DNA from 2 places in the Sphingopyxis sp. Geo48 genome. Region 1 is predicted to be linked to the other one. Evidence: predicted binding sites of a transcription regulator. Region 1 holds the regulator's gene; the other holds the start of a gene.
What was found. Region 1 encodes LexA, which represses DNA repair genes until DNA is damaged. Its sites were predicted from a motif close to GTTCCNCNCTTGTTCT; they were not measured.

Region 1 (11,050 bases):
CACACCGGGGAGAAACTGCCCGAAATCAAGATGCATTACACCACGCTCGGAAAGCCCCGGCGTGACAAGCAGGGCCGCATCGCCAACGCGGTGATGATCCTCCACGGCACCGGCGGCACCGGCAAGCAATTCTTTCAGCCGCAGTTCGCGAACGAACTCTTCGGCCCCGGCCAGCTTCTCGACACCAGCAAATATTATGTGATCCTGCCCGACAATCTCGGCCACGGCGGCTCATCGAAACCCAGCGATGGGCTGCGCATGCAATTCCCCAAGTACGACTATGACGACATGGTGGCGGCGCAGTACCGGATGCTCACCGAAAAGCTCGGCGTGCAGAAGCTCAAACTGATCCTCGGCACCTCGATGGGTTGTATGCACGCCTTCGTCTGGGGCGAAACCTACCCCGGATTTGCCGAACGCCTCGCGCCCCTTGCGTGCCAGCCGGTCGAGATAGCGGGCGAGAACCGCATGTGGCGCACCCTCTCGATCGACGCGATCAAGGCCGATCCGCTGTGGGAGGATGGCAATTACACCGACCCGCCACTCTCGGGCCTGCGCACCGCCGCTTCGCTCTCGATGATCGCGGGTGCAAACCCCTATGCGCTGCAGGCCCAATATCCGACCCGCGTCGCGGCGGAAAAATATAAGGACGAGGCCTTCGCGCGCACCTTTGGCCGCAACGATGCGAACGACACGATTTACCAGCTTGATTCGTCGCGCAATTACAACCCGTGGCCGAACCTCGAAAAGATCACCGTGCCGGTGCTCTGGATCAACTCGGCCGACGATTTCATCAACCCGCCGGGCTTCTCCTACCCCGCAGAGGGCGTGAAGCGCATGCCCCGCGCGCGCTACATCCTCATCCCTGCGAGCGCCGAGACCAAGGGCCACAGCACGCACACCTGGGCGAAATTCTGGAAAGACGATCTTGCGAAGCTGATGGCGGAGTGACACGGATGCAGGGCTTTGTTCTTAATCGCTACGGCGGCGCTGAAGCGACCGGGTTGCAGGAAGTCCCGTGTCCCGTTCCCGGTTCCGGCGACGTCCTCGTCCGCGTCCACGCCGCGGGCCTCAACCCTGTCGATTTCAAGACCCGCGACGGCATGCTGAAGGTCGTGCAGGGCTATGATTTCCCGGTCGTCATGGGCAATGAACTCGCCGGCACGGTCGAAGGCATCGGCGAAGGTGTCACCGACTTCAAGCCCGGCGACCGTGTCTTCGCGCGCGTTCCGAAGAGCCGGATGGGTGCCTTTGCCGACTATGCCGCCGTTCCCGCGAGCCACATTGCGCTCCTGCCGGCGTCGATCGATTTCGATACCGCCGCGGGCATTCCGCTCGCGGGCCTCACCGCGCTTCAAGCGCTACGCGACGAATTGCAGCTCAAACCCGGCAGTCGCATCCTCATCCCCGGCGGCGCGGGCGGCGTCGGCACTCTCGCGATCCAGATCGCCAAATGGCTCGGCGCCGAGGTGACGACCACCGCCTCGCCACGCGGCCGCGCGCTCGTCGAACGCCTCGGCGCCGACCATATCATCGACTACACCACGCAGAATTTCGACGATGAAGTGCGCGACATGGACGGCGCCTTTGACCTGATCGGCGGCGACACACTCGAAAAATGCTTCGGCGTGGTAAAGCCGGGCGGCATGGTCGTTTCGGTCGCGGGAATGCCGGAACCGCTGACCGCACGAAAGGATCTCGGCCGCGGCGTCGGCCTCGCTGCGCTCTTCTGGTTCGCCAGCTTCGGCCTCCGCGCCAAGGCTCGCAAAAAGAGCGTGAGGTACCGCTATCTCTTCATGCATCCAAGCGGCGCCGAACTCGCCGAACTCGCGCAGCTCGTCGTCGACGGAAGGCTGGAGCCGGTCATCGACCGCACATTCGCCTTTGCCGAGATCGGCGATGCGATCGCCTATCTCGAATCCGGGCGTGCGAAGGGCAAGGTCGTCGTGCGCATGGTGGCCTAAAAGCCAGCATTGCGGCGCGAAAAGCTTCTATCCCTTCCCCAATTCCCGCAAAGCCGTTAGGGCGCCCCCATGATCCTCGTCATCGACAATTATGACAGCTTCACCTTCAACCTCGTTCATTATCTGATCGAGCTGGGGGCCGAGGTGCGCGTCGAGCGCAACGACGCGCTGACCGCCGCCGAAGCACTCGCGACGGGCGCATCGGCTTTCCTCATCTCGCCCGGTCCCTGCACCCCGAACGAGGCAGGCGTCAGCCTCGACCTCGTTGCCGCCTGCGCCGAGGCCAAGCGCCCACTGCTCGGCGTTTGTCTCGGGCATCAGGCGATCGGCCAGCATTTCGGCGGGATCGTGCAGCGCGGCCACCTGATGCACGGCAAGACCTCGCCCGTCTGCCACGACGGCACCGGCCTGTTCATCGACCTGCCATCGCCGCTCACCGCGACGCGCTATCACAGCCTCGAGGTCGTCGATATTCCTGCCGAATTGCTGATCAACGCGACCAGCGATGATGGCGCGGTGATGGGCTTCCGCCACGCAGAGCTTCCGATCCACGGGGTGCAATTCCATCCCGAAAGCATCGCGACCGAGCATGGCCACGCGATGCTCGCCAATTTCCTGCATCTCGCGGGACTGCCGGTGGCGGCGCGGCAGGCGGCATGAGCCGCTTCGGCCCGCTTCCCGATCCCGCCGAACTGCTGGATCATGACGAGGCGGCGGACGCTTTCGCCGCCATTCTCGACAGCACCGCCAGCGACGAGGCGATCACCGAATTCCTGATCGCGCTGGCCGAGCGCGGCGAAACGATGGTCGAAATCGCCGCCGCGGCGCAGGCGATGCGCGACCGGATGATCCCGATCGATGCGCCGGCCGGGGCGATCGACGTCTGCGGCACCGGCGGTGACGGTCACCACACGCTGAATGTCTCGACCGCGGTCGCGATCGTCGTGGCGGCGTGCGAAGTTCCCGTGGCAAAGCACGGAAATCGTGCGGCTTCTTCCAAATCCGGCGCCGCCGACACGCTCGAAGCCCTCGGCCTCGACATGGAACGCGCCGCGCAGATGGCGGAGGCGCAGCTTGCCGACCTCGGCATCTGTTTTCTGTTCGCCGCGCACCACCATCCGGCGATGAAGCACATCATGCCGATCCGCAAGGCGATCGGCCGCCGTACCATCTTCAACCTGATGGGCCCGCTCGCCAACCCGGCGCGCGTCACCCGCCAGCTCGTCGGCATCGCGCGCCCCGCCTATGTCCCCGTCTATGCAGAGGCGCTGCACCGGCTGGGGACGGATCATTCGCGGGTGATTTCCGGCGACGAAGGGCTCGACGAACTCTCGCTCGCCGGCGGCAACGAGGTCGCGATCGTCACGCGCGAGAATGTCCGTATGCAGCGCAGCGTTGCGGCCGACGCGGGGCTTCCCGGCCATCCCATTTCGGCGATCCGCGGCGGCGATGCGCGAGAAAATGCCCGCGCGCTGCGCAGCCTACTGCAAGGCGAACGGAACGCCTATCGCGACGCCGTGCTTTATAATGCCGCCGAGGCGCTCATCGTCGCCGGAGCGGTCGAAAACCGGATCGACGGGGTCGAGGAAGCCGCAGAAGCCATCGACAAGGGGCTTGCCAACGCGCTCCTCAATAGCTGGATCGCCTACAGATGAACAAGCTCACCCAGATTCTCGCCACCAAGGCGGATGAGGTCGCGACCCGGCGGCAGGCCTATTCGATGGCTGACCTCGACCGTGTCGACGCGGGCGCTCCGCGCGGCTTTCAAGCCGCCCTGCAGGCAAGGATCGATGCGGGCGGCTACGCCCTGATCGCCGAAATCAAGAAAGCATCGCCTTCCAAGGGATTGATTCGTAACAATTTCAATCCCGCCGATCATGCCCGCGCCTATGCCGCCGGCGGCGCGGCCTGCCTCTCGGTGCTCACCGACGCCCCTTATTTTCAGGGGCATGAAGAGTTCCTCATCGCCGCGCGCACCGCGTGCGATCTGCCCGTCCTGCGCAAGGATTTCATGATCGACCCCTGGCAGGTCGCCGAGGCGCGCTCGATCGGCGCCGATGCGATCCTGATCATCGTCGCGGCACTCGACGACGGCGCTATGCGCGACATCGAGGCGGCAGCGGTCGAGCGCGGCATGGACGTGCTCGTCGAAGTCCACGACGAAGCCGAACTCGACCGGGCGCTGGCCAAGCTCCAGTCGCGCCTGATCGGCGTCAACAACCGTGACCTGCGCACCTTCGAAACCGATCTCGCCGTCACCGAGCGCCTTGCGAAGCGCGTTCCGGCGGGCACGTTGCTCGTCGGCGAAAGCGGCATCGCGACCCATGCAGACTGCCAACGCCTCGCGGAAAGCGGCGTAAAAACCTTTCTCGTCGGCGAAAGCCTGATGCGCCAGGACGACGTCACCGCGGCAACGAAAGCGCTGCTCGAAGGCTGACGGCCGCTTTGGGGTGTGAAGCGGACGCCACGTTATTCGTCGTCCCGGGCTTGACCCGGGATCCACGGCGGCGGCGAAGTCATGGACCCCGGATCAAGTCCGGGGTGACGAAGAGGGAACCATCCTCCCTGTCGCGAAGCGATGGGGAGGGGGACCGTCGCCGCAGGCGATGGTGGAGGGGCCACGACGTCGCGCCATAAGCCCCTCCGTCAGCCCTTCGGGCTGCCACCTCCCCATCGCTGCGCGACAGGGAGGAGCGAATGGCCGCAACCGGTCGTTTCCTGCCATTCCCCTTGCCTTTCCAGCCCTGCCTTGCTTCGGTCCCGACGATGAAACCCAAACCGACTCATCTCGACGACACCGGCGCCGCGCATATGGTCGATGTCGGGACCAAGCCCGCCACCGGGCGCCGCGCCGTCGCGGGCGGCCGGATCACGATGTCAGCCGATGCGCTCGACGCGATCCGCAGCGGCAACGCGCCCAAGGGCGACGTCCTCTCGACCGCGCGTATCGCCGGGATCATGGCCGCCAAGCGCACGGCCGATCTCATTCCGCTCTGCCACCCGCTCGCGCTCACCAAAGTGTCGGTCGAGTTCGCGTGGGAAAGCAACGGCATCGCCGTGCGCGCAACCGCCGCGACGACCGGCCCGACCGGCGTCGAAATGGAGGCGCTCACGGCTGCATCGGTCGCGCTCCTGACGCTTTACGACATGGCGAAGGCGCTCGACCGCGCGATGATCCTCGGCGATATCCGCCTGCTCGAAAAGAGCGGCGGTCGCTCGGGCGACTGGCGCGCCGAATGAGCGGCCTGCTCCCGGTCGAGGAGGCGCAGGCCCGGCTGCTGGCCCTGCGAGGGCCGCTCTGTAGCGAGAATGTCATCTATTCCCAGTCGCTTGGACGATATCTCTCGCAGGATATCCTCGCCCAGCGGGACCAGCCTTCGGGCGACCTGTCGGCGATGGATGGCTACGCGATCCGTGCCGCCGACCTGTTTGGCCCGTGGGCAGTGACCGGCGAAATCGCGGCGGGCAGCGTGCCGTCCCAGCGTGTCGGCCCCGGCGAGGCGATGCGCATCTTCACCGGCGCGATGCTTCCCGAGGGCGCCGACACGATCGTGATCCAGGAGAATGCCATTGCCGAGGGCACGCATTTGCGCCTCGCCACCGCTGACGAGATCCGGCCGGGCCAGCACGTCCGGTCGCGCGCGAGCGACTTTCCGGCGGGCGCGCGCCTTCTCGCCGCCGGAACCCGCGTCACGCCCGGCGTCATTGCCGCCGCGATCATGAGCGGCGCCGCGCAGTTGACGGTAGGCACCCGTCCGCGCGTCGCGATCATCACCACCGGCGACGAGCTCGTCCAGCCGGGCCACGTGCTCGCGCCCGGCCAGATCCCGGACAGCAACGGCACGATGCTCGCGGCGATGCTCGGGACCGAGCCCGCCGACGTCTCGCTGCCTTTGCACATTCGCGATGACCGGCTGATGATATCGCGTGTTCTCAGGGACCTGGCGCGACGTCACGACGTCATCGTGACCGTCGGCGGCGCCTCGGTCGGCGATCATGATCATGTCCGCGGCGCGCTTGAGGACGCTGGCGGCTCTCTCGATTTCTGGAAGATCGCGATGCGCCCGGGCAAGCCCCTGATTGCCGGCCGTATCGGCGACGCCATATTGCTCGGCCTGCCCGGCAATCCCTCGTCCGCCTTTGTCACCGCGACGCTGTTCCTCCTCCCGCTCGTTCGCCACCTCGCCGGGGCGCACGCGCCGTTACCCGAGGTTCGGCAAGCCCCACTCGCCGCCGCGCTCGGCCCCGGTGGGAAGCGGCGCGACTATCTCCGCGCACGGCTGGAGGGCGGCTTGCTCTCGGTCTTCGACGGACAGGATAGCGGCCGCACCGTGCCGCTCGCCGAAGCGAACGCGCTGGTGATCCGCGACATCGCTGCGCCGGCGCGCTTGGTGGGTGAACAAGCGGACTATATCGCTATCGCTTGACAAGTTCCGGTTTGTTCCACTATCGTTCTCCCTATGTCCGGAACTGACCTCATGGAGAACAAGCGATGTTGACCGCGAAGCAGCACGAACTGCTCCACTTCATCCAGCAGCGCCTTGACGCGAGCGGCATTTCGCCGTCGTTCGAGGAAATGAAGGAAGCGCTGGGCCTGAAGTCGAAATCGGGTATCCATCGCCTGATAAGCGCCTTGGAAGAAAGGGGTTTTCTCCGCCGCCTGCCCAACCGCGCCCGCGCGCTCGAGGTGCTGAAGGTGCCCGAGGCGGCCAAGACGCCCGTGCGCAACGATAATGTGGTTCCGCTCCGCAAGCCCGCCCCCTCGCTCAAACCGATTGCCGCGAACGATATCGTCGAAGTGCCGCTGCACGGAAAGATCGCGGCCGGCGTCCCGATCGAGGCGTTCGAGGATCACAACCAGCTAGCGGTTCCCGCCGCGCTGCTCGGCGCCGGCGAACATTACGCGCTCGAGGTTTCGGGCGATTCGATGGTCGAGGCGGGGATTTTCGACGGCGACTATGCGCTGATTCAGAAGGTCAGCACCGCTCGCGAGGGCGATATCGTCGTCGCGCTCGTCGACGGACAGGATGCGACGCTCAAATTCTTCCGCCGCGAAGGCAAGATGATCCGGCTCGATCCTGCAAACAGTTCGTACGAACCCCAGCGCTACGAAGCTGGGCGCGTCATTGTGCAAGGGCGGCTTTCGGGACTGCTTCGTCGTTACCACTGACCTGCGGCGCATTGCGCCACGGATGGCCGTCGCCCGCCGTCAGCGCGGCGACGGCTTTCGGCTTTTCGCCAAGGTAGATGGCAAGCCCGCCGCTTTCCGCCAGACTGTCGCGGTCGATCGTCAGCCAGCGCCCGACGCATTCGCGCGGTAGCCAACGGTCGCTGATCACCACATCGGCGGCGGCACAGGCGGGCGCCATCACGCTTCCCTCGATCCGGTCGTGGCCGCGGGAGGCGAGGACGATGCGGCCCTCCTGTACCCAGCGGCAGAAATCGACATTGCACTCGACATGGTCGAGCATGGCCAGCGCGCCCAGCGGCGCGTCGCTGCCGGCCGCTTCGTTCATCGTGTCGCGGACGAAGTCGCCCGCGCGATCGCGCAGCAGCGCATAACCGCCGCCGGGCACGGCAGCGGCGATGTTTCGACCATCGGCAGTGATCAGCAAATCGGGGCGCGGCTGCAGGACGAGCACCGCCATGCCCGCGACGAGCGGAGCGAGTCCCCACCAGCGCCATGATCGCTGCCAGACGAGAATCCACAAGCCGCCAGCGACCGCCAGCGCAAACGCCCATGCCGGAAACCGCGGTAGCGTAGCGACTGCACCCGGCGCGTCGGCGACCTGATGCGCGAGCGCAATCAGGACTCGCAGGGCCTGCTCGGCAACCCACCAGAAGGGTGCTCCGAGCCCCAGGCTGTCGAACAGCAACGCGAGCGCCTCGAACGGCATGACAACGAATGTCGTCAGCGGAATCGCGACGACATTTGCCAGCGCGCCGTAAAGTCCGGCCTTGTGAAAATGGAACAACGCGATCGGCGCCAGCGCGACCTCGACCACCAGACCGGTGACCAGCAGGCCGGCGATCCCGCGCGCCCAGCGTCGCACCAGTCCTTCGTCGCGCCACGCCATGAAGCGCTGCATGGCGGGGCTTTCGTGCAGCACGACGATCGCCGTCACCGCCGCGAAGCTCAGCTGAAAGCTCGGCCCGACGAGCGACTCGGGCCGCCAGACGAGGACGATCAAGGCGCCCGCCGCGACCAACCGCAAGGTCAGCGCCTCGCGCCCCATCAGCAAGGCGACGAGCACCAGCAGCGCCGCGATCAGCGATCGCAATGTCGGCACCTCGGCGCCCGCTAGCCACGTATAGCCCGCCCCCGCCAGCGCCCCGGCGGCCGCCGCGACCGGCAGCACATATCCGCCCAGTGCCAGGCGCGGGCTCAGGGCGAACAGCCGCCGCGCAAACAGCATGGCAAACCCGATCACCGCGGTGACGTGCAACCCGCTGATCGACAGCAGGTGCGCCAGCCCGCTTCGTCGCATCGCCTCCTCGTCTTCGGCGGAGATCGCCCCCCGGTCGCCGGTGACCAGCGCCGCCGCGATCCCGCCCGGCGAACCCTCGATCTGGCGGTGGATATGCTCGCTCAGCCGGGCGCGCAGCGGTTGCCCGCCCTGCCCCGCGCCCGGCGCGCGCGAAACATCGCCCAATACAGTTCCCACCGCGCCGATCCGGTCGAACCACGCCCGCTGCGCAAAATCATAGCTTCCGGGCAGGCTTGCCGCGGGCGGCGGCATCAACCGCGCGCGCAGCCCGATCCGCTCGCCCGGCATGATCGTGCCGCGCGCTTCGCCCCGCAGCGTGACGCGAACCCGCGGTGGCAGGTCGTCGCGTCCGCGCGGGCGCAGGATCAGTCGCGTCTCGCCCCGCGCCGGCAGCGGTTCTACGGCCTCGACCTCGGCCGAAAAAGCCGTCGTCGCGGGCTGCGCCAACACCGGCGCACCGACCGATGTCGCGCGCGCCCATATCAGCAGCACCCCGATCGCGATGATGCCGCAGCCCACCATAACCATGCGGCCGATCCGGCTCGACCATCCGATGAGCAACCCGGCCAGCCCGCCGCTCGCGAGCATGAACAGCAAGCCGGTCCAGTGCGCCGCCGCAGGCAAGGCGAACCATGCCGCGATGCCCGTGCCGAGCGCCACGGGCAGCCACAACCCCGTCCGTTCCCGCTCGCTGTCGAGTCGCGCTTCGATGTCGGCCAAAAGCCGGCGCAACGGCACCGCAAAGCGCAGGCCAATGGGCGTTTGAAGCCGCCTTGTCGCCATGCTAGGGGCTGCCCCGACCTCCGACCCTCAAGGGCGGCAGAATGAAAGAAAGAGGCCAAGGTGGCAACCGAAACCCCAACCGATCTGGCAGAAGCGACCGGCGCTGACGTCGTGACGCGCTTCGCCCCCTCACCGACCGGCTATCTCCATATCGGCGGCGCGCGCACGGCGCTGTTCAACTGGCTGTTCGCGCGCCACCACGGCGGCAAATTCCTGCTCCGCATCGAGGATACCGACCGCGCACGCTCGACCGACGCCGCGATCGACGCGATCCTCGATGGGATGCGGTGGCTCGACCTCGATTGGGACGGCGAGACCGTCTATCAATTCGCGCGCGCGCCGCGTCATGCCGAGGTTGCGCACGATCTGCTTGCGAGGGGCGAGGCCTATCGCTGCTACCTGACGCAGGACGAACTCGCCGCGATGCGGGCCGAGGCGCAGGAGAAGCGCATTCCTTTCCGTGTCCGCAGCCCATGGCGCGACCGCGAGGACGGCGATCCGGCGGTCCCGCACGTCATCCGGCTGCGCGCACCACAGGAGGGAGAGGTGACGATCCACGACCGCGTGCAGGGCGCGGTTACCGTCCAGAATGCCGAGCTCGACGACTTCATCCTGCTCCGCAGCGACGGCACGCCGACCTACATGCTCAGCGTCGTCGTCGATGACAATGACATGGGGATCACCCACGTCATCCGCGGCGACGACCATCTCAACAATGCCTTCCGCCAGCTCGCGCTGCTCCGCGCGATGAACTGGCGCGAGCCGATCTATGCCCATGTGCCGCTGATCCACGGCGCCGACGGCGCGAAGCTGTCGAAGCGCCACGGCGCGCTTGGCGTCGACGCCTATCGCGACGAGCTTGGCTATCTGCCCGAGGCTATCAACAACTATCTCCTCCGCCTCGGCTGGGGGCATGGCGACGCCGAGATCATCAGCCGGGAGCAGGCGGTCGAATGGTTCGACCTCGCCAATGTCGGCCGCTCGCCGTCGCGTTTCGACTTCAAGAAGCTCGAAAATCTCAACGGCCACTATATCCGCGAAGCCGATGACGCCCGCCTCGCCGGCCTTGTTGCGCCGCGTGTCGAAACGCTCGTCGGCCGTGCGCTCGGCGATGCCGACCTTGCGCTGCTCACCCGCGCGATGGAGTCGCTGAAGCCGCGCGCGAAGACCCTCGACGAAGTCGCCGAAGGCGCGCTTTTCCTTTTTGAAAACCTGCCGCTGGCGGTGGACGAAAAGGCGGCGCAGGTGCTAAGGGACGCTCCGGAGGGAGTGCTCGCGAGCGTCACCGAAAAGCTGCGCGGCCTGAACGGCTGGACTGGCGAAGATATCGAGGCGGCGGTTCGCGCGACAAGCGAGTCGGCCGGAGTCGGGCTCGGCAAACTCGCGCAGCCGCTGCGCGCCGCGCTCACCGGGCGAACGGTGTCGCCGGGGATTTTTGACGTCTTGCTCCTGCTCGGCCGTGATGCGAGCCTGGCGCGACTTGACGCAGCGCACAATTATCCGGCAGGGGCGTAACGCAACGTCTCCCGCCCTAGCATCAGGGGAAGAAAATGACCGATACTGCAAAGATCACCCTGGGCGACACCACCGTCGAGAATCCCGTGCTCAAGGGCACGGTCGGCCCCGATGTCGTCGATATCCGCAAATTCTACGCCCAGACCGGCGCCTTCACCTATGATCCGGGCTTTACCTCGACCGCGAGTTGCGAGTCGCAGATCACCTACATCGACGGCGACGAGGGCGTGCTCCTCCACCGCGGCTATGCGATCGGCGACCTCGCCGAAAATTCCAGCTTCATGGAAGTCTGCTACCTGC
Region 2 (3,964 bases), on a different contig from region 1:
AAGAGGTGGAAGGGGCGTGTCGGGGGTTCGCCGGGTTCGGGCGCGATCCAGGGCGCGGGTTGCGGCGCGTCGATCGCGGGAAGCGCGAGCTGCGCCTGTTCGGGGATATGCGTGTCCTCGGCTATCAATTTTTTGACACGTCGCCGCCCGAGCCGCGTCGTCATCCGGTCGACGAGCTCGTCCATCGCCGCTTCACGGACTTCGCCGCCTTCGAGTTTCAGCTGCGTGGCGCCGAGCGGGTCGAGCCGCGGCACCGTGAGGCGGATCATGTCGAAGCCGAAGCCGGGGTCGAGCGGGTCGGCAAGCCCGTCCATCCGCTCGGCAAACAGCCGCATGACGAGGCGCGCGTCGCGGGTCGCATGGCCGGTTTCGATATCGATGCCGCGCGCCAGCCCGTCGCTGCGAAAGAAGGTCGCGCGGAAATGGCGGCCGCCTTTGCCGCGATCGAGCAACTCCTTGATCGCTTCGTTCGCGAGTTCGGCCAGCACCTTGGTCGCATGCGCCGTGCTGCCGATCGGTTCGGCGAAGCGGCGTTCGACCGCGACCGGCGGCGGCGCGATGCGCGGGTCGAGCGGGCTCGGCGCGTCGCCGAGAATACGGCGGAGCGCCATCGCGGCGCCGGCGCCGAAACGCGCGGCGATATTCGCCATCGGGCGGCTCGCGAGGTCGCCGATCGTCTTCAGTCCCGCGCGAACGAGTGCTGTCGTCGCCTCGGGCCCGAGTTCGAGCGCGAGCACGGGCAGTCGGCGGACCGCGCTGGCTTCGTCCGGGGCGGGGCGCGTCTGGTAGCGCGCGAGCGCACGCGCTGCGTCGGCGGTCGGGCCGAAGGCGTGGCGGACGCTCATGCCGAGCCGCGACAGACGCATTTCGGCATCGAAGATCAGGCTCGCCTCGCCACCTGCCAGATGCTCGGCGCCTGCGATGTCGAGGATCAGCCCGTCGGGAGCGTCGAGCGCGACGAGCGGCGTGTAGCGGTTGCATCCCAAGGCGAGCCGGTCGAGCCAGGCGTGGTCGGCGACCGGGTCGTGCTGGACGGCGATCAGCTCGGGAACCCGCGCGCGCGCGTCCGCAAGCGGCATGCCGACGGCGAGTCCGACCGCCTGCGCGGCCGGGTCGACGCTCGCGATGCGCAGTGCGCCGCGTATCTTCTCGGTGAAGACCAGCGGGGCGTCAGGCGGCCGCGGCGCCGTGCGGCAAAGCCGCTCGGCGGGCAGGTACGGGAAGAACAGCGCCAGATAGCGCCGGCTCCCCGCAGGCATGCCCGAAACTTTTGTTGTCATGGTTCCAGTCCAGTCGCCAGCGGCCGCCCGCGGGGCCGGCGCGCCAGCGCAGCAGTTCGAGGTCGAAGGCGGGGGCGCCCGGCGCATTGGCCTCAAGTTCGCGCGACGCCGCCGCGGCGACGCTCCACCGCGTTTCGGCGACGCTCGGTGCGGGGACAGCGTTGAGGCGGAGCATTAACAGGGTCGTGCCTGCATCGCGCGCGCCGAGCGCGAGACGGCGGCCCGCGGTGAGGTCGAGCAAGGGGAATTTCCCCCAGCTCTCGACGATCACCGCCGCCGATCCGGCGCAGCGGATCGCATCGTTCGCGCAGGCAAGCAGCATCTTGGGATCGGGAGTCTCGACGAGCAGCAGCCGGTCGGGGTCGCCGCCGAGTTCGGCGATTCCGGGGGCGTAAATATGCCCGGCGCGCCCTCCGGCGTCGGCGGTGCGCAGCCAGATCAGCGGCATCTTGCCGGGGGTACGCAGCGCCAGCAGCGCAGCGAAGGCCGCGGCGCTCGTCCCGTCGAGCGCGTCGGCGGCGAAAAATTCATGCGTCCGCCCGACCGCGAACCCGCCGCCGAGCGCGGCGTCGAAGCCCGCATGTCCGCTCGCCAGCCAGCCCTCGGCCGGGCGGCTTGTCTGGCCACCATCGGCGGCCAGCCGGGCGATATGCTTGCGCAACCCGGCGAGAGATTGGGACGACTCGTGCATATATGTTCCTGATTTGTTCTATTAGCGCGCGAGCGGGGGCGATTGTCAAGTTGAGTCAACCATTGCTCATTTCGTCATGCCGGACTTGATCCGGCATCCATTCCGCCGACGAAGCATGGGCCCCGGATCAAGTCCGGGGTGACGAAAGGCTATTAGGGCGCCGTAACGCCCGCGTTGCTATCCCCACCCAGCGCGCGGAACAGTGCGATGCGCGTGCTCACGAGCAGCAACTGCGTCCCGATCTCGCTTCGCCGTGCCGCATAGAGGCTGCGCTGGGCATCCAAGCTGGAAAGGAAGCTGTCAACGCCGCCCTTGTACCGGGCGTCGGTGAGCATCGCGGTATCGGCGGCGGCTTCGGTATTGGCAGCGGCGGCGCGGACGCGTTCCGACATCGTCCCCTGCACCGCGAGCGCGTCGGCGACCTCGCGGAAGGCGGTCTGGATTGCGCCTTCATAGCTCGCGAGCGCGGCATCACGCTGCGCCTTGGTCACATCGACCCCGGCGCGGCGGCCGCCGAAGTCGAAGATCGTCGCGCTGGCGTCGCCGCCGACCGACCAGTTGAAGGATCCGCTGTCGAAGAGGCTTCCGAGCGCGTCGCTCGCGAAGCCGAGCAGCCCGGTGAGCGAGATCGTCGGGAACAGCCGCGCACGCGCGATGCCGATATCGGCATTGGCGGCGCGCAGGCGATATTCGGCCTCGATCACATCAGGACGGCGAAGCAGGATTTCCGAGCTGACCCCGGCGGGAAGCTGGACGATCCCCGGCGTCACTTCGGCGAGGCCAGCGGGGAGCTGCGCACGGTCGAACTCGGCGCCGACGAGCAGGCGGATCAGATTCTCGTCCTGCGCGAGCCGGGTTTTCTGCTGTGCGATCGAATCCTCGGCGGTGGCGAGGATCTGTTCGGCCTGGCTGAGGTCGGTGCGCGGCGCGACCCCGCCGTCGAGCCGCGCCCTGGTCAGACGGACGCTTTCGCGCGCGTTGGCGGCGGTATCCTCGGCGATCTTGAGCAGGTCGCGGTCGGCGCCATAGGTGGCCCAGGCGCTCGCAAGGTCCGCAATCAACGCGAGGCGCACGGTGCGCGATGCCGCCTCGGTTGCGAGTGCGCTGTTGCGGTCGGATTCGGCGGCGTTGGCGAGCCGGCCGAACAGGTCGAGTTCGAAGGCGGTAATCCCGCCGCGCAGCGAGAAATCGCCGCTCCCGCTGCCCGTGCCTCCATTGTCCGAATAGCCCGCGCCCGCGCTGACGCCGAGTTCGGGGAACTGCCCGGCGCGGCTGACGCGCGCCTGCGCCCGCGCGGCGGCGAGATTGGCATAGGCGACGCGGAGGTCGCGGTTGTTGACCAGCGCCTGTTCGACGAGGCGCTGTAGCCGCGCGTCGGTGAACACCGTCTTGTACGACAGCACCGGCAGCGCCGCCTCGTTCTGGAGCAGATAGGCGTCGCCCGCGGGCCAGCTCTGCGGCACCGGCGGCGCGGGCAGCACCGTCTTCGGCGTGAGCGAGCAGCCGGCGAGGAGCAACGGGGCCGCGATCAGGAGCGAGGCGCGATTCATGCCGCCACCTCCGCGCCGCCGTCCTTCTTGCCGAACCGTTGGCGCAGCGCCGCGAGCCCGTCGCGAACGCCGCGGCGGACGAGGACGAAGAAGAGCGGGATGAAGAAGATCGCAAGCAGCGCGGCGGTCAGCATCCCGCCGATCACCGCGGTGCCGATCGCGACGCGGCTGTTCGCGCCGCCGCCGGTCGCAATCGCAAGCGGTAGCACACCGAAGATGAAGGCAAAGCTCGTCATCAGGATCGGACGGAGACGGATGCGCGCCGCCTCGACCGCAGCCTCGATCACGCGCTTGCCCTTTTTCTCTTCCTGCTCGGCGAATTCGATCATCAGGATCGCATTCTTCGCCGCTAGCCCCATCGTGGTGAGCAGGCCGATCTGCAGATAGACGTCATTCTCGAGCCCGCGCAGCGTCACCGCAAACACCGAGCCGACGAGGCCGAG

Region 2: QOL79_RS12810 (ImuA family protein) is a predicted target of LexA. The motif match lies at 1,976-1,991, and genes of this name have one in related genera.

What each region holds. Positions count from the first base shown of each region.
Region 1 covers NZ_CATKPA010000002.1:669,348-680,397, forward strand. The annotation lists gene QOL79_RS09990 (alpha/beta fold hydrolase) at 1-951, shown strand, start outside; gene QOL79_RS09995 (NADP-dependent oxidoreductase) at 957-1,964, shown strand; gene QOL79_RS10000 (anthranilate synthase component II) at 2,034-2,624, shown strand; gene trpD (anthranilate phosphoribosyltransferase) at 2,621-3,619, shown strand; gene trpC (indole-3-glycerol phosphate synthase TrpC) at 3,616-4,401, shown strand; gene moaC (cyclic pyranopterin monophosphate synthase MoaC) at 4,731-5,204, shown strand; gene QOL79_RS10020 (molybdopterin molybdotransferase MoeA) at 5,201-6,391, shown strand; gene lexA (transcriptional repressor LexA) at 6,457-7,134, shown strand; gene QOL79_RS10030 (ComEC/Rec2 family competence protein) at 7,088-9,190, opposite strand; gene gltX (glutamate--tRNA ligase) at 9,296-10,750, shown strand; gene QOL79_RS10040 (citrate synthase) at 10,786-11,050, shown strand, end outside.
Region 2 covers NZ_CATKPA010000003.1:262,892-266,855, forward strand. The annotation lists gene QOL79_RS12805 (Y-family DNA polymerase) at 1-1,259, opposite strand, end outside; gene QOL79_RS12810 (ImuA family protein) at 1,171-1,971, opposite strand; gene QOL79_RS12815 (efflux transporter outer membrane subunit) at 2,124-3,521, opposite strand; gene QOL79_RS12820 (efflux RND transporter permease subunit) at 3,518-3,964, opposite strand, start outside.